Regions from separate parts of the Vibrio azureus genome, predicted to be linked through region 2. Evidence: riboswitches for the same ligand, from Rfam matches in the RefSeq annotation. Region 2 holds a riboswitch; the other holds the start of a gene.
What was found. A riboswitch is a leader RNA that binds a small molecule or an ion and turns the genes downstream of it on or off. The one in region 2 is predicted to bind lysine.

Region 1: it holds a riboswitch for lysine, as region 2 does, so the genes downstream of both, BS333_RS07765 (Na+/H+ antiporter NhaC family protein) here and lysC (lysine-sensitive aspartokinase 3) in region 2, are expected to answer to the same signal.

What each region holds. Positions count from the first base shown of each region.
Region 1 covers NZ_CP018616.1:1,699,993-1,711,889, reverse strand. Annotated here, with positions in the region: gene BS333_RS07810 (DUF2878 domain-containing protein) at 1-16, shown strand, start outside; gene BS333_RS07805 (chalcone isomerase family protein) at 6-602, shown strand; gene BS333_RS07800 (DUF3833 domain-containing protein) at 602-1,147, shown strand; gene purB (adenylosuccinate lyase) at 1,315-2,685, opposite strand; gene hflD (high frequency lysogenization protein HflD) at 2,828-3,445, opposite strand; gene mnmA (tRNA 2-thiouridine(34) synthase MnmA) at 3,455-4,591, opposite strand; gene BS333_RS07780 (hypothetical protein) at 4,928-5,197, shown strand; gene BS333_RS07775 (inosine/guanosine kinase) at 5,313-6,617, shown strand; gene BS333_RS07770 (H-NS family histone-like protein) at 6,747-7,154, opposite strand; lysine riboswitch at 7,742-7,921, shown strand; gene BS333_RS07765 (Na+/H+ antiporter NhaC family protein) at 8,031-9,632, shown strand; His leader region at 9,826-9,962, shown strand; gene hisG (ATP phosphoribosyltransferase) at 10,015-10,911, shown strand; gene hisD (histidinol dehydrogenase) at 10,917-11,897, shown strand, end outside.
Region 2 covers NZ_CP018616.1:2,713,733-2,725,629, forward strand. Annotated here, with positions in the region: gene galU (UTP--glucose-1-phosphate uridylyltransferase GalU) at 1-798, shown strand, start outside; gene uvrA (excinuclease ABC subunit UvrA) at 944-3,766, shown strand; gene BS333_RS12360 (PglL family O-oligosaccharyltransferase) at 3,832-5,619, shown strand; gene BS333_RS12365 (pyridoxal-phosphate-dependent aminotransferase family protein) at 5,656-6,795, opposite strand; lysine riboswitch at 7,046-7,224, shown strand; gene lysC (lysine-sensitive aspartokinase 3) at 7,347-8,696, shown strand; gene metH (methionine synthase) at 8,767-11,897, opposite strand, start outside.

The DNA.
Region 1 (11,897 bases), 1.0 Mb from region 2:
TGAATATGAATCGTAGACGTCGGATTAAAAAAATCCTCAACATTGCCATGTGTGGTGTAGCTTCTGTTATATCGATGGCTTCATGTTTCTCATATTCTCAAAGTGTTTCAGCAGATAGTCACAAGCATGAGCGACATTGGCAGCAATGGAAGACGGTTGGAGAGGCTCAATTAAGCTGGCTGTTGTTTGATATTTACATCTCTCGACTCATGTCGCCGACAGGTAAATATCATGTCTCTACTGATATTTCTCCTCATCCTTTTGCTCTAGAGATGTTATATCAAAGAGACATTACACAAGAGCAATTACTCGAAGCTACGGACGAACAGTGGGAAAAGTTAGGGTTTAGCCAAGGAAAAAGAAGCCGTTGGGGAGAAAAGCTTCAGAGCATGTTCCCGAATATAAAAGAAGGAGATGCTCTAGTGTATTTGACCAACGGCACAACAGGCCAGTTATTACATAGAGAAGTAGGGACAGGGCCTTTCAAACCCGTTGGAACGGTGAGTGATGAACAGCTTAATGATGCTTTTTTATCGATTTGGCTATCGCCGAATACTGAGTATCCGAAGCTTCGTAAACAGTTAATAGGTAGGGAGAAATAGTGATAAAACTAAGACGATTTGCTCATTATTTGGTTTTGCTTTCATCCATTTTTCTTCTTGCATGCTCTGCTGAGCTTGATGATTATCATCAAAGTACCCCGAAATTTGATCTATTCGGTTATTTTAATGGTCATGTAAAAGCTTGGGGAATGGTACAAGACTTTACCGATAAACAAACTCGTCGCTTCGACGTAGATATCGTTGGACATGTTGAAGGTAATCAACTGAGATTAGTTGAGGATTTTCAGTTTCATGACGGAGAAAAAAGTCAAAGAGTTTGGGTTATTAATCGGTTGAAAAATGGTCGCTACAAGGGGGAGGCCGACGATATTGTGGGCGTTGCAGTTGGTGAGGAAGTCGGTAATGCACTGCGATGGCAATATGATTTTACGTTGCAACTGGATGATTCGGAAGTAACGGTGTCATTGGATGATTGGCTATATCGACAAGACGACAATCATGTGTTTAATCTGACTAAAATTAAGAAATTCGGATTAGAGGTTGGCAGCATTACGTTGTTTTTTCAAAAGCAAGCCGAAGAATGATGATATCTTCCCATTCATAACTGAACGAATCTTAATCCAGAACTGAATACAGCATCTTATGGTTACTTAGAACATCATGAGCTTAGTAGATTATCATGAGGTTTGTATAGGTACAAAAAAGGGTTGGTGACTTCTCACCAACCCGATAACGCTTTATATGATCCGGCTTAGAGTTTATCCGTTAGCTCAATTGCTTGACCGATGTAGTTGGCTGGCGTCATCTCTTTCAGGCGTGCTTTTTCGTGTTCAGGAAGCTCAAGGCCGTCGATGAAGTTACGCATTGCTTCGCCGTCTACACGCTTACCGCGAGTGAGTTCTTTTAGCTTCTCGTATGGCTTTTCGATGCCGTAACGACGCATGACAGTCTGTACTGGTTCTGCCAGTACTTCCCAGTTCTTATCAAGTTCAGCGAGAAGAGCCTCACGGTTGACTTCTAGCTTGCTGATGCCTTTAAGCGTAGAAGTGTAAGCGATGATTGCATAGCCAACACCAACGCCAAGGTTACGCAGAACTGTTGAGTCAGTTAGGTCACGTTGCCAGCGAGAAACAGGCAGTTTTTGAGCTAAGTGACCAAACACAGCGTTTGCAAGACCTAGGTTACCTTCTGAATTTTCAAAGTCGATTGGGTTAACTTTGTGAGGCATAGTTGAAGAGCCGATCTCACCAGCAATGGTTTTTTGCTTGAAGTGGCCTAATGCAATGTAACCCCAAACGTCACGGTCGAAGTCAATCAGGATAGTGTTGAAACGAGCGATAGCGTCGAACAGTTCAGCGATGTAATCGTGTGGTTCGATCTGAGTTGTGTATGGGTTCCAAGTAACGCCTAGAGACTCAGTGATGAACTCTTCAGAGAACTTGTGCCAATCTAGCTCTGGGTAAGCAGAAAGGTGTGCGTTGTAGTTACCGACTGCACCGTTGATTTTCGCTAGGATCTCAACGTTTTCGATTTGCTTGAATTGACGCTCCATACGGTACGCCACGTTTGCCATTTCTTTACCCATAGTAGATGGAGAAGCAGGCTGGCCGTGTGTACGAGATAGAAGAGGAATATCGCGGTATTCCACTGCGAGTGCTTTGATCGCGTCAATTAGGTTACGCATTTCTGGAAGAATCACATTCTCACGCGCTTCTTTAAGCATTAGGGCGTGTGATGTGTTATTGATGTCTTCAGAAGTACATGCAAAGTGGAAGAACTCGTTTACTGCGTGCAGTTCAGGAACGTCAGCAACTTTCTCTTTTAGGAAGTATTCAACCGCTTTGACGTCATGGTTGGTTGTGCGCTCGATTTCTTTAATGCGGCGAGCGTCTTCTTCTGAAAAGTTGGCAGCCAAGTTGTCTAGGAATTGGTTTGCCTCTGCACTAAATGCAGGCACTTCTGGAATTTCAGCAGTAGTAGCAAGTTTTTGAAGCCAGCGGATTTCAACGATAGTTCGATATTTTAGTAGACCGTATTCACTGAAAATTTCGCGTAACGCAATAGTCTTGCTTCCGTAACGGCCGTCTACTGGGGAAACAGCAGTTAATGCAGACAGTTCCATGATGTTCTCCTGAATTGGGTTTTTAAATTTCGTGAGCTTTATACCAATAACCGTGGCAATTGTCACGAACATTGCGCAAACGTTTGCGCTGAGCTGATGATTAGTCGAAATTAAAGCTCGCTTTTTATTGCGAGCATTAACATCATAAGCGAGCGAGCAGTATTTGTGCCTGCTCAACCATCTTTTTACGGCCAAAGATTAAGTGGCGACGTTTACCACCAACTTGGCGCCAAAGAACGGCGCTACGAATGCCCGAGAGCAACAAAGCACGAACTTTTTGTTGGCAGCTCGTTTGTTGCAAGACAGTAGGCGTGCCAGTGACTTGGATTCGAGGTCCAATAGGGCTTACGACATCTAAGTAGATACTGGCAAGATTGCTCAGCATTTGATCATCGAGAAGCTCATAATGTTCAGACTGTCGCTGCACCATTTGAATGCGGTCTCCTAGTTGAGACATGGCATCATTTCTGCTTGTAAGCTTTCTTTCTAAGGCCATAATACTGATCAGATAACGAGTGACTTCGCTACCTGCCGGTGTACTATCAATGCCTTTCACCAAGTATTCTAGGCCTAACTTAAGATCGGCTTCGCGACCGAAAACGCCTAACGTATTTGCTGGTGAAGTATTTAGAATCGCTTGTATTGAGGTAGCAAAGGCATCTTGATCACAGTGACCATTTCTTGCAACTTGTTGAACTAAAGCCACCGCTTGGCAGATACCTGCAAAAGCGATAGTACGATCGTAAAGTGTATTTGCCACGTAACGCTCCTAGGCTTGAGAATATTTAATACGCTGCTCGATAATACCACCACCTAGACACACTTGACCTTGATAAAATACAGCAGATTGGCCCGGTGTGACTGCAATTTGTGGTTCATCAAAGATGACTTTAATGTTTTCGTCATCAACTGGAATCACGGTACAAGGAATATCTTCCTGACGGTAGCGTGTTTTGACTGTACACTTCATCGGTTCAGTGATCGGTTGGCGATCAACCCAATGTAATTGCGAGGCGAACAAGCCTTCTGATTTCAGCATTGGGTGGTCTTTGCCTTGTACAGCAATAAGTACATTGCGCTTTAAGTCTTTCTCACCAACAAACCATGGTTCTTCATTACCACCGCCACCTTTTCGGCCACCAATGTGTAAGCCTTTACGTTGACCTAGTGTGTGGTACATCAAGCCCTGATGCTGGCCAATCACTTCACCATCTGGAGTTTCGATATGGCCAGGTTGTGCTGGTAAATAGCGGCCAAGGAATTCTGTAAACTTGCGCTCGCCAATAAAACAAATACCAGTAGAGTCTTTTTTCTTCGCCGTGATCAACCCTTGTTCTTCTGCAATACGGCGAACTTCTGGTTTTTCTAAATCACCAACAGGGAATAAGCTACGAGCGATTTGATCGTGACTCAGTGTGTAGAGGAAGTAGCTTTGATCCTTGTTACTGTCTAAACCACGTAGCATCTGGGCTTGCTCAGTGCTTGAGTTTGTATTTTCTGGGAAAGTGCGACGTACATAGTGACCCATTGCAATATAGTCCGCGTCAAGCACTTCATCAGCAAATTCTAAGAAAGCTTTAAACTTGATTTCTTTGTTACAAAGAATATCAGGGTTAGGTGTACGACCTGCTTTGTATTCTTCTAGGAAGTACTCGAAGACGTTGTCCCAATATTCAGCAGCAAAATTGATGGTGTGTAGATGAATGCCCAGTTTGTCACATACTGCTTGAGCATCAGCAAGATCTTCTGCTGCTGTACAATATTCTTCATTGTCATCTTCTTCCCAGTTCTTCATGAACAGGCCTTCAACTTGGTAACCCTGTTGTTGTAGAAGATACGCGGAAACAGAGGAATCAACGCCGCCGGACATGCCGACAATGACTTTCTTTTGGCTGTTATCAGACATTACTAAACACCACTTTGATAAACGGGATGAAGATTCTAGCAGAGTCTGCATCCCGGTGACAGATCCGAGATTAAAATCAGTGTCTAGTAAACAACGACTGATTTATCATAATTAATTGCTTTGAGTATGTATCGTAAAGCACGACGATTTATAGAAGCAGTATAATTTATAGAAACAATATGGTTTACTGAAACGATATAGCTCATAGAACCGACAAGCTTTACAAAAACGATATGTGTGCCTGAGAGCTACGATCGTTTTGATGAACATGGCATCTTGAGATGACTTGACTATATATATGGTATGATTGTTAAAAAACAAGTGGAACTCAGCAAAATGACTCAAGAAAACCAATTTCTTCAAGAAAGTGAACTCCTTGAAATAATAGAAAATCAACTTGAAGATGGTAACCCTATTAAAGTGAAAGAAACGTTAATGCGTTTAATGATGACGGGCACATCACGCGAAGATGCCGTGGCCATGATGGCGTGTGCAATGTCTATTGAAGTGTTTGATATAATGAAAAATGCGGGGCAATTTGATCTAAAACGTTATACGGTTCACCTCAATCAATTGCCTGACTTAAGTTTTATGGAAGGTGAATAAAATTATATAAATAAAATAACACCTCGCAAACGTTTGCTATAATGGTCGTTATTGCTGCTATTATGCAAGCGTTATAGAATCGGCCTTTATTTTTTCCCTTACTCAGACAAACAATATGAAATTTCCTGGACAACGCAAATCAAAGCATTATTTTCCTGTTCATGCGCGTGACCCGCTCGTAACACAAGCACAAGAAAGCAAGAAAATGACACGTACTCATGTCATCGGTATTGATCAAACCTTGGTTGATATTGAAGCGAAGGTAACAACGGATATCATTGAAAAGTATGGTTTGAGTAAAGGTCATTCGCTTGTTATTGATGACATAAAAGCAGAAGCGTTATATCAGCAATTGAAAGACGAGAACCTGATTACTAATGAATATGCAGGCGGTACCATTGGTAATACCTTACACAATTACTCGGTGCTTGCTGATGATCGTTCAACCTTGCTTGGAGTAATGAGCCAAGATATCAAGATCGGTAGCTATGGGTACCGTTATTTATGTAATACATCCAGTCGAATGGACTTGAATCACTTACAAGGTGTCGATGGTGCAATCGGTCGATGCTTTGCTTTGATTACAGAAGATGGTGAACGGACTTTTGCAATCAGTGAAGGTCAAATGAACCAACTTGTTGCAGACAATATTCCTGAGCATATTTTTGCTAATGCATCAGCCCTAGTATTAACCGCTTACTTAGTTCGTTGTAAAGCAGGTGATCCAATGCCTGAAGCGACTATGAGGGCGATTAGCTACGCCAAAAAATATGATGTGCCTGTTGTATTAACGTTGGGCACTAAGTTTGTTATTCAGGATGATCCTGAGTTTTGGCAAGACTTTATTAGAGAACATGTTTCTGTTGTTGCCATGAATGAAGATGAAGCGGAAGCATTGACGGGTGAATCTGATCCACTTGCAGCGTCTGATAAAGCGCTTGATTGGACAGACTTAGTTTTATGTACCGCAGGTCCAGTGGGGCTATTTATGGCCGGGTATACTGAAGATAGCACAAAACGTGAGACGTCGTTGCCACTGTTGCCAGGCTCTATCGCGGAGTTTAACCGTTACGAATTCAGTCGCCCAGCCAAACAAGAGTCATGCGCGAGTGCAATAAAAGTTTATTCGCATATCGCACCATACATGGGGGGGCCTGAAAAAATAAAAAATACTAACGGGGCGGGTGATGCGGCTCTTTCTGCTGTTCTTCATGATATGGCGGCAAATAAATATCATAAAGAAAATGTTCCGAACTCGAGTAAACATACTAACGAATATTTGACATATTCTTCTTTCTCGCAAGTTTGTAAATATGCAAACCGTGCAAGTTATGAAGTACTTGTTCAGCATTCACCTCGTCTTTCTCGCGGGTTGCCTGAGAGAGAAGATAGCCTTGAGGAAGCATATTGGGAACGTTAATTATATGTTTTAATTAATGAAAACAGTTAAATAAAATGACGCGATTAATGCGTCATTTTTATTTCTATAAAGATATAATAAAAAAGGACCAATGTGAGGTCCTTTTATAAATAAACAGTTTATATTCGATTAGATTAAGAAATCTTCTAGAGCTTTACCCGCATCAAGTTGTTCTTGAATAGCTGAAGGAGTACGACCTTGACCTGTCCAAGTTTTTTCTTCGCCAGTTGTATCTACATATTTGTATTTTGCTGGGCGAGGAGCACGCTTTGACTTCGCTTTAGTTTTCGTTTCACCAGCCAGTGCACTAATAAGAGCAGCAACATCGATACCGTCTTGAGCAATTTGCTCTGCAATAGCAGCTAGTTTAGCTTCTTGAGCTGCTAGTGCTTCTTGTTCTGCTTGCTCAGTTTCTTGACGCTCTTGAACAACGATTGTTAATTTATCTAGTGCTTCTTCTAATTGTTCTAGTGTCAATTCACGAGAGAATGCACGAAGACTACGGATATTTAGAAGAGTTTTAGTCAGTTCAGACATAACGATTCCTATTTATAGATTTAAGGGGTTCACACCTTTGACCTTATCGAAATGATATAGTCGGTGTAAATCCGGATTTCAAAGATTAAGTTCTTATATTTAACTTTATCTTTCTCATATGTGCAAATACTAATTTAAGATTTTTTTTAAATTTATCGCATTTTTATGCTTTGAGCCAATATTATTTAGGTTATTTGTCGTTATTAAACATTCTAGATAACTATCTTATTCACAAATCTTGCTTCGTTTAGTGTCATCTATTACCAAGAATGAACTTAAGTCATATTTTTTTACAATAATGGTAGTGTTGGATTTCATAACTCAGTTGTTATTTTTTGGTATGCAATAAATACTTTGTTACATCTTAGAAAGTAGTAGTGATGTTTCATAATTGACAATAAGAAATATCCAAAAATATTCAAACCTAAATTCTGATCACATTTGTTTGGTGAATGATTTAATTGTTATTCATTTAATTTGGCGTAATGTGTTGCAATGCAAGGTTTGTTGAGTACAATGAGCAGTACCTGATGCAAAAGTGCAAAATAATTGTTGAAAGATTGTATGCTTTCAAGTTAATTGTTCGCTTTTGCCGTAGAGGTGCAGTCTCGAAGAGTCGCTATTATTGGGGTGATGCCAATGAATAATAGTAAAAGGCGAGGCTGCCGAAGTAGGTGACTCATCAAAATCACTTGCTGGGGTTGTCTCCGAAAGGAACAACACTGCCATAGTATATAAACATTAAACTATGGAGCGCTACTGTAGGGTTGGGTTGAAGTGTTCGCTTCCCTGTCGCTAAGTTCAACATAAATGTGTTTTGTGAAACCACATTTTGTCTGCAGTAGATCTCTAGCCAAACTTTGGTTTTTGAAGATCATGAATTTATTAGATTTTGCACATTCTCCACTCTCATTGTTACCGCCAATCGTTGCGTTGACCTTAGCTATTTTTACTCGCCGCGTCTTGGTTTCTCTTGGCGTAGGTATTGTACTCGGCGCCTTCTTACTAAATAACGGGTCTATTGATGACTCCTTTAGGTATGTTCGTGCTCAAGTTTCCTCTGTTTTCATTGAAGACGGTGGTATTAATACTTGGAACATGAGTATCGTTGGTTTCCTTATTATTCTTGGAATGACAACGGCATTGCTTACTCTCTCTGGAGGCACTCGAGCTTTTGCTGAGTGGGCCCAAGCTCGAGTCAAAAGTAAGCGTGGGGCTAAACTCTTGGCCGCTTTCCTTGGTGTATTTATTTTTGTTGATGATTATTTCAATAGTCTTGCTGTTGGTGCGATTTCACGCCCTGTTACTGATCGCTTTTATGTATCTCGTTCCAAGCTTGCTTATATCCTCGATTCTACAGCAGCACCAATGTGTGTCATCATGCCTGCTTCAAGTTGGGGGGCGTACATCATCACTATCATCGGTGGCATCTTAGTTTCACATGGTGTGACTGAGTACTCTGCACTCGGTGCTTATGTTCGTCTTATTCCTATGAACTTTTACGCTGTGTTCGCGTTACTTATGGTATTTGCTGTGATTTGGTTTGGCTTAGATGTCGGGCAGATGCGCAGTAAAGAAATCGAGGCTTCTCAAGGTCGTGGCTTTGAAAGCGACGATGCGACAGACATGAAAGAAGCTCATCAACTCGATGAAGAGCTTGATATCCGCGAAAGTGAAAAAGGCAAAATATCAGATCTTGTGATGCCGATTGTTGTGCTCATCGTAGCAACGATAACTTCGATGGTATTTACTGGCTCAGAAGCATTAGCTGATCAAGGTAAAGCTTTTGACCTATTGGGCGCTTTTGAAAATACAGATGTAGGTACTTCTCTGATTTATGGTAGTACGTTAGGTCTGGTTGTTGCGTTATTTACCGTATTTAGACAGGGCCTAGCGAAATCTGAAATAACTCGAACACTTTGGATTGGCGCTAAATCTATGTTTGGCGCGATCTTGATTCTTGTCTTTGCATGGACAATCGGTTCTGTAATTGGTGACATGAAAACAGGTTCTTACCTTTCCAGCATGACGCAAGGAAACATTAACCCACACTGGTTGCCAGTTATTTTATTCTTGTTATCGGGCTTAATGGCATTTTCTACTGGCACATCTTGGGGTACGTTCGGGATTATGTTACCAATTGCTGGAGACATGGCAGCAGCAACGGATATTGCATTAATGTTACCAATGCTTAGTTCTGTTCTTGCGGGTGCAGTATTTGGTGACCATTGTTCTCCAATTTCTGATACCACGATTCTTTCTTCTACAGGTGCAAGGTGTAATCATATCGATCACGTTGCTACTCAATTGCCTTACGCATTGTCGGTTGCTGTTGTTGCTTGTATCGGCTTCATTGTACTGGGTATGACGGCATCCATCGCATTGTCTTTTGCTGCTGCTTCTTTGACTTTTGTTTTAGTATGTGTCGCTATGTCTTGGTTTTCTAAAGCAAAGATGGAATCTTGTATTAATAAGTAATTATTTATCAAATATAAGTAATGACGTATAACGGGATGTTTTATAAAGGGAGACGCAGGTCTTCCTTTTTTTATACAAAGATATCAATTTTTCTTAAATAAAGGGTTGAAAAAAATAAATGGCTTAGTTAATGTGTTTTAACAGAGCAACATTATTGAGCCTAAAAAAGTATGCGTAATCTAATCACAACCATTCATCACCACCATCACCCAATCTAGTCTTTCGGGAGATGTACGCATACCCGGGAGGCAGGATACTCCCGGAGATGAAATTAAAAGTTAGATAAATTTCAACCCTCGGGAGGCCAATACCTCCCGAGGGTTTTTTAATATCGTTACTTTATAAAACGCTTAACTTTTAACATATTGCACAGGGAAATGTCATGCAAACACAACGTTTAAGAATTGCTATTCAGAAAAAAGGTCGCCTTAGTAAAGAGAGCCAAGCACTATTAAAAAAGTGTGGTGTTAAGTTTAATCTTTTAGGTGAACGCTTGGTGGTTCATTCTGAAAATATGCCTATAGATCTGCTTTTGGTTCGTGATGACGACATCCCTGGCTTGATTATGGATGGTGTTGTTGATTTAGGCTTTATTGGGGAAAATGAATTGGAAGAAGTTCGTCTAGATCGCAAAGCGCTAGGGGAACCGTATGAGTTTGTTCAACTTCGTCGTCTTGATTTTGGTGGTTGTCGTTTGTCTATTGCTATTAATAAAGACGAAGAGTACAACGGCCCTCAAGATCTAGCGGGCAAACGTATCGCTACGACATATCCACAACTGCTAAAAGCTTATATGGATCAAGCTGGTGTTCCTTTTTCTACATGTATGCTAACTGGTTCTGTGGAAGTGGCTCCTCGTGCTGGCTTGGCTGATGCCATCGCTGACTTGGTTTCTACTGGTGCAACGCTGGAGGCGAACGGTCTTAAAGAAGCTGAAATTATCTTCAAATCAAAAGCGACACTGATTCAACGCACAGGTGAGTTCGACGCAGACAAAGTGGCACTGATTGAAAAGCTTCTCACTCGAATACAAGGAGTGCAGCAAGCAAAAGAATCAAAATACATTATGTTACATGCTCCTGCAGATAAATTAGAGCAAATCAAAATGCTATTACCGGGAGCAGAAGATCCCACTGTATTACCACTTTCAGCTGATAAACAAAAAGTCGCGGTTCATTTGGTCAGTACTGAAAACTTGTTCTGGGAAACCATGGAACAGCTAAAGGAACTGGGTGCGAGCTCAATTCTCGTACTACCGATTGAAAAAATGATGGAGTAACAGCAATGAGAACAGTCGTATGGCAATCGCTAAGTGAAACGCAACAGGATTCGATTATAGAGCGTCCTGCAATCGCAGAAGGTGCGAACATCACTGCTGCGGTTTCTGAAGTAATCGCGAAAGTTCGTAAAGAAGGTGATGCTGCATTATTGGAACTGACTGAAAAGTTTGACCGTGTGAAACCGGAATCCATTCGTGTATCAGCACAAGAAATCGATGAAGCGTCAGCGCGACTTTCTGAAAAAATGAAGAACGCACTGGAGCAAGCGTATGAAAACATCACTAAGTTTCACAAAGCGCAAAAATCACAGCCAATCAAAGTAGAAACTCAACCGGGTGTACTTTGTGAACAGGTAACGCGCCCAATTCAAAAAGTGGGTTTGTACATTCCCGGCGGCAGTGCGCCATTGCCATCGACTGTTTTGATGCTTGGGGTTCCTGCAAAAATTGCAGGCTGTCGTAAAGTGGTGCTTTGTTCTCCACCACCAATTGCTGACGAGATTCTTTATGTCGCGAAACTGTGTGGTATTGATGAAGTTTACAACGTTGGTGGTGGTCAAGCCGTCGCTGCGATGGCTTATGGCACAGAGACAGTATCCAAAGTCGATAAGATCTTTGGCCCGGGCAACGCCTATGTGACAGAAGCAAAACGTCAGGTGAGCAATGATTTCCGTGGTGCTGCGATTGATATGCCAGCAGGTCCATCAGAAGTGTTAGTGATTGCTGATGAAACCGCAGACCCAGATTTCATTGCTGCCGATCTTCTAAGCCAAGCGGAGCACGGCCCTGACTCTCAAGTGGTTCTTGTGACATCTTCACCTGTGATTGCGGATCAAGTGACGGATGCGGTTCAACGCCAACTTAAAGAACTGTCGCGTGCGGATATTGCCGAGCAAGCATTGGCTTCAAGCTTGATTATTATCGCCGAATCTCTGACTCAATCAGTTTCAATCTCAAATTACTACGGCCCTGAGCACTTAATTGTT
Region 2 (11,897 bases):
GAAATGATGCCAGTAGTGAACAAGCCACTGATTGAATATGGTGTTGAAGAAGCGATCCAAGCTGGTATGGATGGTATGTGTATTGTAACAGGTCGTGGTAAACACTCCATTATGGACCACTTCGATAAAAACTATGAGCTTGAGCATCAAATCAGTGGTACCAATAAAGAAGAATTGTTGGGCGATATCCGAGAAATCATTGACTCAGCCAACTTTACCTACATTCGTCAACGCGAAATGAAAGGCTTAGGCCATGCCATTCTAACAGGACGTGAGCTGATCGGTGACGAACCTTTTGCAGTAGTACTGGCTGATGACCTTTGCGTCAACGAAGAAGAGGGCGTACTAGCTCAAATGGTGGCGCTGTTTAAGCAATTCCGTTGTTCAATCGTTGCTGTTCAGGAAGTGCCGGAAGAAGAAACACACAAGTATGGTGTAATATCTGGTGAGATGATCAAAGATGATATCTTCCGTGTCGATGACATGGTTGAGAAACCGGAGCAAGGCACAGCACCAAGTAACCTAGCGATCATCGGTCGTTACATCCTGACTCCAGATATTTTTGAACTGATCGAAAATACAGAACCTGGCAAAGGTGGCGAGATCCAAATTACTGACGCACTACTTAAGCAAGCCAAAGCAGGCTGCGTTCTAGCCTATAAATTCAAAGGACAACGCTTTGACTGTGGTAGCGTAGAAGGTTACATCGAAGCAACTAACTACTGCTTTGAAAACCTATATTTAAAAGACGAAAAGAAATCTGAGCTCGGGAAGCACGCAACGCATAAAGAAGCCTAAGCGCCCAAATTTTTTGATAGAAAACTTGTCTCTAGTAAAGCTCGGCTCAGGTCGAGCTTTACTGTTTTTTTGTCCAGTATTTTCTTTGAACATTTCTCACACTATGTAATACTTGCGTTACTTGGTTTTACATAGAGCAAAAACGATGGACAAAATAGAAGTTCGCGGTGCCCGCACCCATAACCTCAAAGATATCAACCTCACTATCCCTCGCGATAAACTGATTGTCATTACCGGTTTGAGTGGTTCTGGTAAATCTTCTCTCGCCTTCGATACTTTGTATGCTGAAGGTCAAAGGCGTTACGTAGAGTCACTATCCGCTTACGCTCGCCAATTTTTGTCTCTAATGGAAAAACCAGATGTGGACCACATCGAAGGTTTGTCTCCTGCAATCTCAATTGAGCAGAAATCAACATCGCATAACCCTAGATCCACCGTCGGCACGATTACTGAAGTCTACGACTACCTACGTTTGCTTTACGCTCGTGTTGGTGAACCTCGTTGTCCAACACACCATACACCGCTTGCAGCACAAACCGTCAGCCAGATGGTCGATAAAGTCTTAGAGTTGCCAGAAGGCAGCAAGATGATGCTGCTTGCTCCTATCGTGAAAGAACGTAAAGGTGAGCATGTTAAGACACTGGAGAACCTAGCAGCTCAAGGGTTTATTCGTGCACGCATCGATGGTGAAACATGCGACCTTTCCGATCCACCAACGCTAGAGCTGCACAAAAAGCACACCATTGAAGTGGTAGTCGACCGCTTTAAAGTCCGCCCAGACTTGCAGCAACGTTTGGCTGAATCCTTCGAAACCACACTCGAGCTTTCTGGTGGCATTGCGGTTGTGGCCCCAATGGATGGCGACGGCGAAGAAGTGATCTTCTCAGCCAACTTTGCTTGCCCTCTTTGTGGCTACAGCATGCAAGAATTAGAACCTCGCCTGTTTTCATTCAATAACCCTGCCGGAGCATGCCAAACCTGTGATGGACTTGGCGTACAGCAATACTTTGACCCAAGTCGAGTAATTCAAGATGGTAGCCTCAGCCTAGCACAGGGAGCAATTCGGGGTTGGGATCAAAAGAACTATTATTACTTCCAAATGCTCTCTTCGTTAGCCGAGCATTATGGCTTCGATTTGCATGTTCCCTTTGATTCATTACCTAAGAAAACCCAAGAGATCATTTTAAAAGGCTCAGGTCGCTCAGAAGTTGAATTCAAATACATCAATGACCGAGGGGACATCCGCGTCAAGCGCCACCCATTTGAAGGGATTCTCAATACACTTGAACGTCGTTATCGTGATACCGAGTCTAACTCAGTTAGAGAAGATTTAGCGAAATACATTTCAACCAAATCCTGTTCAAGTTGTAATGGTACACGTCTACGCCTTGAAGCACGTAACGTCTTTATTGCCGATACCACACTACCGGAAATTGTAAAGCTAAGTATTGCCGAGGCATTGGATTTCTTTCATTCCTTACACTTAGAAGGGCAACGTGCCCAAATCGCAGAAAAGGTGATGAAAGAAATTAACGACCGCCTGCAATTTTTGGTCAACGTGGGACTCAATTATCTCAACTTATCACGCAGTGCTGAAACACTCTCAGGAGGAGAGGCACAACGTATTCGTCTAGCAAGCCAAATTGGAGCTGGATTAGTTGGGGTAATGTATGTTCTTGATGAGCCTTCAATTGGTCTCCACCAGCGCGATAATGAGAGACTGTTAAAAACACTGACTCACCTACGTGATTTAGGCAACACCGTCTTAGTGGTTGAACATGATGAAGATGCGATTCGCTGTGCTGACCATGTCATCGATATTGGCCCCGGAGCAGGGGTTCATGGCGGTAATGTCGTCGCAGAAGGGACGATGGCCGATATTATTGCTAACCCTAATTCATTGACAGGCCAATACCTCAGCGGCGCAAAAGAAATCAGTGTACCTAAGCAACGTACGCCAAGAGATCCAAAGAAAACGGTTGAACTCAAAGGGGCAACAGGCAATAACCTGAAAAATGTCAATCTCTCCATTCCCGTTGGTTTATTCAGTTGTATCACTGGGGTATCTGGTTCAGGCAAATCTACCCTAATCAACGATACATTCTTTAAGATTGCTCATACTCAACTCAACGGCGCCACGACTGCACAACCTTCTCCGTATAAGTCGATCAAAGGCCTTGAGCACTTCGATAAGGTTATCGATATAGACCAAAGCCCAATTGGCCGAACACCTCGCTCCAACCCAGCAACTTATACAGGTATCTTTACACCCATTAGGGAACTGTTTGCTGGCACTCAAGAGTCACGTTCCCGTGGTTATAAACCGGGGCGTTTTAGCTTTAACGTTCGAGGTGGACGCTGTGAGGCCTGTCAGGGGGATGGCGTCATCAAGGTCGAAATGCACTTCTTACCCGATGTGTACGTTCCCTGTGATGTGTGTAAAGGCAAACGCTACAATCGTGAAACACTTGAGGTCCACTACAAAGGCAAAACGATTGATGAAGTTTTAGCCATGACTGTTGAAGATGCACGAGCTTTCTTTGACCCAGTCCCAGTTATTGCCAGAAAATTACAAACCCTGATTGATGTTGGCCTATCCTATATTCGACTAGGGCAGGCAGCGACAACTTTATCTGGCGGTGAAGCTCAGCGGGTTAAACTCGCTCGTGAATTATCCAAACGAGACACAGGCAAGACCTTGTATATTTTGGATGAGCCAACCACAGGGCTTCACTTTCATGATATCCAACAGTTACTTACGGTCTTACATCGACTCCGTGATCATGGTAATACGGTCGTGGTTATAGAACATAACCTTGATGTCATTAAAACTGCCGATTGGATCGTAGATTTAGGCCCGGAAGGAGGACAAGGAGGCGGAGACATCATTGCTCAGGGAACCCCTGAAGATGTGTCTAAGGTCAAAGGTTCACACACCGCTCGTTTCCTTAAGCCTATGTTGAAATAAAAAAAGCAGGTAAAGTAAAAGGCCAACTGATGGTTGGCCTTTTTTCATTTAACAGTGCGAAATTTATGGCTATTTTACATGTAAACGGAACCAAGCTTTCTCAACATAAGGTACAAGTTCCTCTTAATCGAAAATTCCTTTTAGCGCTAGCAATGCTGTTCTTAGTGGCAATGCACTTTTTTATGCTCAACCCTGGCGGAGCTGGCCTCGCCCTACCATTTAATGCCACAACATGGATTGCGTTCAGTGGGGTACTGGGTATCGGCATCTATCAGCTCGCTGCCAATCACTCTGTGCGTTATTCTAAGCTGACACTGGGCTTATTCATAAGCTGCGTCATCATGACACTGCCTATCTTGTTTCCAAACGCAAACGCAGCTATTGCCGCAAATAGATTAATAACGTTATGGGCTGGCCTACTGTTCTTTATTGTTTTACAACAATTTAAATTTAATAATAAATACCGTCAGCGCTTACTTTGGTTTATTGTGCTAGCCGTTATCATTGAGGCAGTTTGGGGGCTGGTCCAGTACCTTTATCTACAACCTGATAACCTATTTGGCTATGACACGGTTGTAAATCGACCTTATGGTATTTTCCAGCAACCTAATGTCATGGCAAGTTTTCTCGCCACAGGATTGATCATTGCCAGCTACCTATTAGCCCGCCAACCCCAGCGACATAAGTATTCACGTAAGCTTACTGCAACTGCCATTTTGTATGCCGTCCCTGTTTTAACCTTACCTTTGATTGTCGCGCTTGCATCTCGAACTGGTTGGCTCGCTTCAACGATCGCCGTCATTATGATCATCCCTTACATGCAGCGCTTTTCGAACCGCTCTCGCTTTATTCGCTGGATAGTTTCTATTGCCATGGGGTTAGCCCTTTCTTTAGTGGTAATGAAGCTAGCTTTCCCAGATGGTGGAAGTTTAGCGTCTGAAAAAGTGCATATGGAATCACCTCGAGCCTATACCTTTCCACAAACGCTCGATATGGTGATCGAAAAGCCATTTACTGGTTATGGTTACGGTCAGTTTGAATCAGAGTACATGTTATATACTGCTCGTCAGCATGCTCTCAATGAGACCTATCCCGCAGGCTTGCCATCTATGGATCACCCGCATAATGAGCTGCTTTATTGGGCTGCGGAAGGCGGAATTTTACCTATCTTGGGGATCTTATTGGCTGCATCTTGTGTCATTTATCGCATCTATCAAGCGAAGCGAGGAACACGTTTGGCACTGCTCGCTCTATTTATCCCGATAATAATCCATTCTCAACTCGAGTACCCGTTCTACCATTCACTCGTACATTGGTTGATTTTTATTATTCTGCTTTACTGGGTTGATCAACGTTCTTCTCAGTATCGTCAAGCACCTTTTAGCCGTATTACCAAGAGCTTACTTCGAGTATGTAGCCTCGTTCTACCACTCACTTTAACGTTCTATATGCTCAGTGCTTTGCATACGAATTATGTGTTGACCAAGTTTGAAACCACTCAACCTACCGATCCGGATATCTTAAATCAGGTGACAAATCCCGTGGTATGGAAGGATCGTTTTGACTGGGACGTTTACAGCAGTTTGCTCAATGTGGGATTACAAGAACAAGAGCCTCGCTTTATTCAACCTTACATTGATTGGTCACTCAACATGATCAAAGATAAACCTCGTCCAATGCTATATAACAACCTCATTTTGGCTTATCAAGGTTTGGGAGAATCGAGTAAAGCTGAGCAAATTCGGACGGAAGCAAGCTTCTTATTTCCTCAAATGAATTTCAGTGATATCCAATACCAACCACCATCTCAGCGAGCCTCCGATTTCTTTCAAGAAGTGATTAAGGCAGAATAGATGGCATGTAAAGCGAAGGCCTCAACCTTCGCTTTCTTACTTAATCTTGAGGTCACTTGGGTATAATGATTCCTCTAAAGCTTTTAGACACAGTGCTATGTTTTCAGCACGAGCACCATAGCCCATTAACCCGATACGCCAAGCCTTACCCGCCAATATTCCAAGACCAGCGCCTATCTCTAAGTTGTAAACATTAAGAAGGTGCTCACGTACTTTAGCTTCATCAATACCTTCAGGCACATAAACCGCGTTGAGCTGAGGCAAGCGATAGGCTTCATCGACCACAAAATCAAAGCCCAATTTCAATAAGCCTGCTTTTAGCTTTTCATGCATCTGCCGATGACGTTGCCAAGAAGATTCCAACCCCTCTTGCTTTAGAAGTAATAATGCTTCATGTAGCGCATAAAGACTGTTCACTGGTGCTGTATGATGATAGCTACGCTTTCCTTCCCCAGCCCAATAACCGAGCACCAAACTTTGGTCTAAGAACCAACTCTGCACAGGGGTTTTTCGAGCCTTTATCTTATCAATCGCAGCTGGTGAAAATGTCAAAGGAGATAGCCCTGGTACGCAAGATAAGCACTTTTGGCTACCGGAGTAAACCGCATCTAGCTGCCATTCATCTACTTTTAAAGGCACCCCTGCTAAAGACGTTACTGCATCAACAATCGACAATACATTGTATTTTTTTGCAAGTTGGCCAAGTGCCTGAGCATCACTCAGCGCACCGGTTGAAGTTTCTGCGTGAACAAACGCGAGCAATTTGGCATCCGGATTTTTCTGCAGTGCTTGCTCCACTTTTTCTAGACAAACAGGTGCTCCCCAAGGGTCATCAACTAAGATGGCCTCCCCACCCGCTCGCATTACATTTTCTCGCATGCGGTCGCCGAACACGCCATTTCGACACACAATTACCTTGTCGCCAGGTTCGATAAGATTAACAAAGCACGCTTCCATACCCGCACTGCCAGGTGCAGAAACCGCAATGGTAAATTCGTTTTCTGTTTGGAAAGCATATTTAAGTAACTGTTTGACTTCATTCATCATAGAAATAAATAAAGGGTCGAGATGTCCGATCGTCTGACGACCTAATGCTTGTAGAACCGGAGGGGAAATATCTGATGGCCCAGGTCCCATCAATGTCCGGTGAGGGGGGATAAAACTGTAAATTGTCATACTAGCTCCTTACTTGCTGTCGATCATAAATCGGACAGACTTTTTATTGGATAAGTCATGCCATCCATGACCATTCGAGAGTAAGTATATACTCAATTAAACTCAAGATGCTCTGCACTGCAGGATGACCCAGAAGTACATTGGTATTGATAAAAATCCGTATCTCACCGTCCGTAGCATCTCATACTCAATCATTTTCTCTAGAATATAGGTTGACATTATCCCGATAAAGCCGTTCAATAAAAAAGCTTCATGCAGAAGAGGAGCACTACCCAGGCAGGTGATTGGTGGAACCGCAATTCCTATACCAAGCACTCATGGGGAGTAGTGCCGAGGTGAGTCAAATTTGCAGGATTTGACTTGTCGGTTGACTTGGGTTGAATCCCATCAATTGTCATCAGCGCAGCCTGATGAAGAGCTTCTGAGAGTAAATATCAAAAAGTTATCTTAATTACTTCTCTCTTGGCTCTGTTCCTTTCCTCACCAAACATTGGATGTATTGGGCAACTCATTAATTGTTGTTATTATTCAGGAAGTCGTGGGAGAACGCAGTGAGCGCATTTAACGTAGCAAAATTCGGTGGAACCAGTGTAGCCAACTTTGAGGCAATGAGCCGTTGCTCCACTATCATAGAAAACAACCCAAATACTCGCCTTGTCATCAGCAGCGCTTGCTCCGGTGTCACGAACCTATTAGTTGAACTAGCAAATGGTGTTCAAGACCAAGAGCATCGAGCGGGAGTTCTACAGAAACTCGCAGGTATTCACGAATCGATTCTGTCACAACTTGAAGACTCGACCGAAGCCGCAGCAGAAGTGTATTCAATTCTTGATACTGTCACGAGTTTAGCAGAAGCGGCTTCAATCCAAGCAAGCACCAAACTGACCGATCATTTGGTCGCTTGTGGAGAATTAATGTCGACTCACATTCTTGCGCAGTTAATGCGCGAACGTGGCGTAAATACGATTCGTTTTGATATTCGCGACGTACTTAAAACCGATGGCAACTTTGGGCGTGCTGAACCTAGTGTCGAGATCATTTCACAACTAGCACAAGAAAAATTGGTGCCCCTTTGTCAAGAATACGTCGTTATCACCCAAGGCTTTATTGGTTCAGATGAAGAAGGCAACACGACGACTCTTGGTCGTGGCGGCAGTGACTATAGTGCAGCACTCATTGCAGAAGGTGTAAAAGCAGCAGGTCTAGAGATTTGGACCGACGTTCCGGGCATTTACACCACAGATCCACGTATCGCCTCAAAAGCAGCGCCAATCCCAGAGATCAGCTTTAGCGAAGCCTCAGAGATGGCAAACTTCGGTGCAAAAATCCTGCACCCTTCAACACTGGTTCCTGCTCTTCGTCACGACATCCCAGTATTTGTCGGTTCGTCTAAAGAGCCGGAAAAAGGCGGCACATGGATCCGCCACCAAGTAGAAAGCTCACCTTTATTCCGAGCACTTGCTCTGCGTTGCAACCAAACCATGGTGACATTACGCAGTGCTAACATGTTCCACGCGTACGGCTTCTTAGCCAAAGTATTTGAGATCCTAGCGAAGCACAAAATCTCTGTTGATCTGATCACCACATCTGAAATCAGTGTATCACTCACGCTTGATCAAACAGACACGTCTGGTGGTGCACCTCAATTACCACAAGCGGCGCGTAAAGAGCTTGAAGCGTTGTGTAAAGTAGAAGTGGAACACGATCTATGCCTCGTTGCTCTGATTGGCAACAACATGAGTGAAAGCAAAGGCTATGCAAAGCAAGTATTTGGTACATTAGAAGACTTTAATCTACGTATGATCTGTTACGGAGCAAGTCCACATAACCTGTGCTTTCTGGTTCACGAGTCCGTATCTCGCCAAGCTATCCAAAAACTGCACACTGAATTATTTGAGTAATAAAAATACTTTCATTCACTAATAAACAAGGGCTGCATATAGCAGCCCTTGTTATTTCAATATGATCCGGTTAACCGTTAATATTTGGCCCCAACCACTTCTCTGCTTCGATCCTATTCCAACCTTTACGATCAGCATAACTTTGTAGCTGATCCTCTTGGATCTGCGCGATCGCAAAGTAACGAGATTCTGGATGCGAGAAGTACCAACCCGATACCGATGCACCTGGGTACATCGCATAGCTCGATGTCAGTGACATACCAATGTTTTCTTCAACATTCATTAACTCCCAAAGCGGCCCCTTTTCAGTATGCTCAGGACATGCTGGATAGCCCGGAGCTGGTCGAATGCCTTGATATTTCTCACGAATCAGGTCTTCATTCGATAGGTCTTCATCCGTAGCGTAGCCCCAAATTTCTTTACGCACACGCTCATGCAGATACTCAGCAAATGCTTCTGCCAGACGGTCCGCTACTGCTTGGATCATGATGGCATTATAATCATCACCTTGAGCCTTGTACTCATCAGCAAGTTCTCGTTCACCAATGCCACCAGTCACAGCAAAAGCACCAATCCAATCGTGCTTGCCTGACTCTTTTGGAGCAACATAATCAGACAAACAGTAATTAAAGCCTTTCGGTTTCTCAGTTTGTTGACGTAAATTAAGCAATACTTTTGCAACTTCTGTGCGTGATTCGTCGGTATAAACTTCGATATCATCGCCCACGCTTGCTGCAGGGAACAGACCACACATACCACGTGCTTTGAGCAACCCTTCACGTTCAACACGATCCAGCAGATCGTTGGCATCTTTGTACAGACGCTGAGCTTCTTCCCCCACTTCTTCATGCTCAAAGATTGTTGGGTACTTACCCACTAGTGACCAGGTCATAAAGAAAGGTGTCCAGTCGATGTATTTACGCAAAGTAGACACTTCAAAGTCATCAAAGATATGGATACCGGGCTTCACAGGAGCAGGAGGCGTATACGCATCCCAATCAATCGCAACTTTGTTGGCTCGTGCGGCTTCTAAGGTGACAGGCTTGGTGCGAGGCTTCTTACGCTTATGCTGATCACGCACGCGTTCATAATCCGCATCCAATTTTTCGACAAAGCTAGGACGAAGCTCGTCTGATAACAGTGATGTACATACACCAACTGCACGAGAAGCGTTATTGACGTATACCACTGGGTTTTTGTAGTTCTGCTCAATCTTAACCGCCGTATGCGCTTTTGATGTAGTCGCACCACCAATCAGAAGCGGAAGATCGAAATCAAGACGCTCCATTTCTTTGGCTACATGCACCATTTCATCGAGAGATGGAGTGATCAAACCAGAAAGACCAATGATGTCGACGTTTTCTTCTTTGGCTACCTTGAGGATCTTCTCACATGGCACCATTACGCCAAGATCGATGATCTCGTAGTTGTTACATTGCAGAACCACGCCAACAATGTTCTTACCGATATCGTGCACGTCACCTTTTACCGTAACCAGTAAGATCTTGCCGTTGGAAGAACCCGCTTGCTTCTCTTTATTAATAAATGGCTCTAAGTGCGCTACCGCTTGCTTCATAACACGCGCAGATTTCACTACCTGAGGAAGGAACATCTTACCTTCACCAAATAAGTCACCCACTACGTTCATGCCATCCATCAATGGACCTTCAATGACTTCAAGTGGCTTAGAGGCATTAAGGCGAGCTTCTTCGGTATCTTCGACAATGAACTCCGTAATGCCTTTAACCAGCGCATGCTCTAGACGTTTTTCTACCGCCCAAGTTCGCCACTCTAGTGCAGAAGCATCTTCTTCTTTACCAACGCCTTTACCTGCGTATTCTGCTGCAATATCAAGTAGCCGCTCAGTCGAATCATCACGACGGTTAAGAACCACATCTTCTACCGCCTCACGCAGTTTATCAGGAACGTTATCATAAATTTCCAACTGACCCGCGTTCACGATACCCATATCCATACCATTTTTAAAACAGTGGTATAAGAACACAGCGTGAATCGCTTCACGAACGTAGTTATTACCGCGGAATGAGAAGGAAACGTTAGACACACCACCAGAGATCATCGCGTGAGGTAAGTCGCGCTTAATGTCGGCAACCGCTTCGATGAAATCTACGGCATAGTTATTATGCTCTTCGATACCCGTCGCAACAGCAAAGATGTTCGGGTCAAAGATGATATCTTCTGGTGGGAAACCGACTTCATCAACCAAAATACGATAAGCGTTAGTACAGATTTCTAACTTACGCTTACGTGTTTCTGCCTGACCAACTTCATCAAATGCCATGACAATCACAGCTGCGCCATAACGACGAATAAGTCTGGCTTGTTCTACAAACTTCTCTTTACCCTCTTTCAAAGAGATGGAATTCACAATGCCCTTACCCTGAATACACTTCAGGCCCGCCTCGATGACCTCCCACTTAGAAGAGTCGACCATGATAGGCACTTTGGAGATCTCAGGCTCAGAGGCGCATAGATTTAGAAAGCGAACCATACACGCTTCTGCATCCAACATGCCTTCATCCATGTTGATATCGATGATCTGAGCACCGTTCTCAACTTGCTGGCGAGCAACTTCTAAAGCTTCGTCATAGAGCTCTTCTTTGATCAGGCGTTTAAATCGAGCAGAGCCGGTAACGTTAGTACGTTCACCCACATTGATGAACAGCGTCTCTTTTTCAATCGTAAGAGGCTCAAGACCGGATAAACGACACGCAACCGTAAGCTCAGGCAAATCTCGAGGTTTCACGCCTTCAACTGCCATTGCCATATGGCGAATATGCTCTGGCGTGGTACCACAACAACCACCAATTAGGTTGAGGAAACCGCTCTCCGCCCACTCTTTAACGTGTTCCGCCATATCTTGTGGCGAAAGGTCATACTCACCAAACGCATTCGGTAAACCCGCATTTGGATGGGTAGAAACAAACGATTCAGAAATACGAGAAAGCTCTTCAACGTACGGGCGTAGTTCATCAGGACCAAGCGCACAGTTCAAACCAAATGAAATTGGATTAACATGACGAAGAGAGTTATAGAAGGCTTCCGTTGTTTGACCTGATAGGGTACGCCCAGAAGCATCGGTAATGGTACCGGAGATCATTACGGGCAACTCTATGCCTAATTCTTCGAAGACGCTATCAACCGCAAAGGCACAAGCTTTCGCGTTAAGCGTATCGAAGA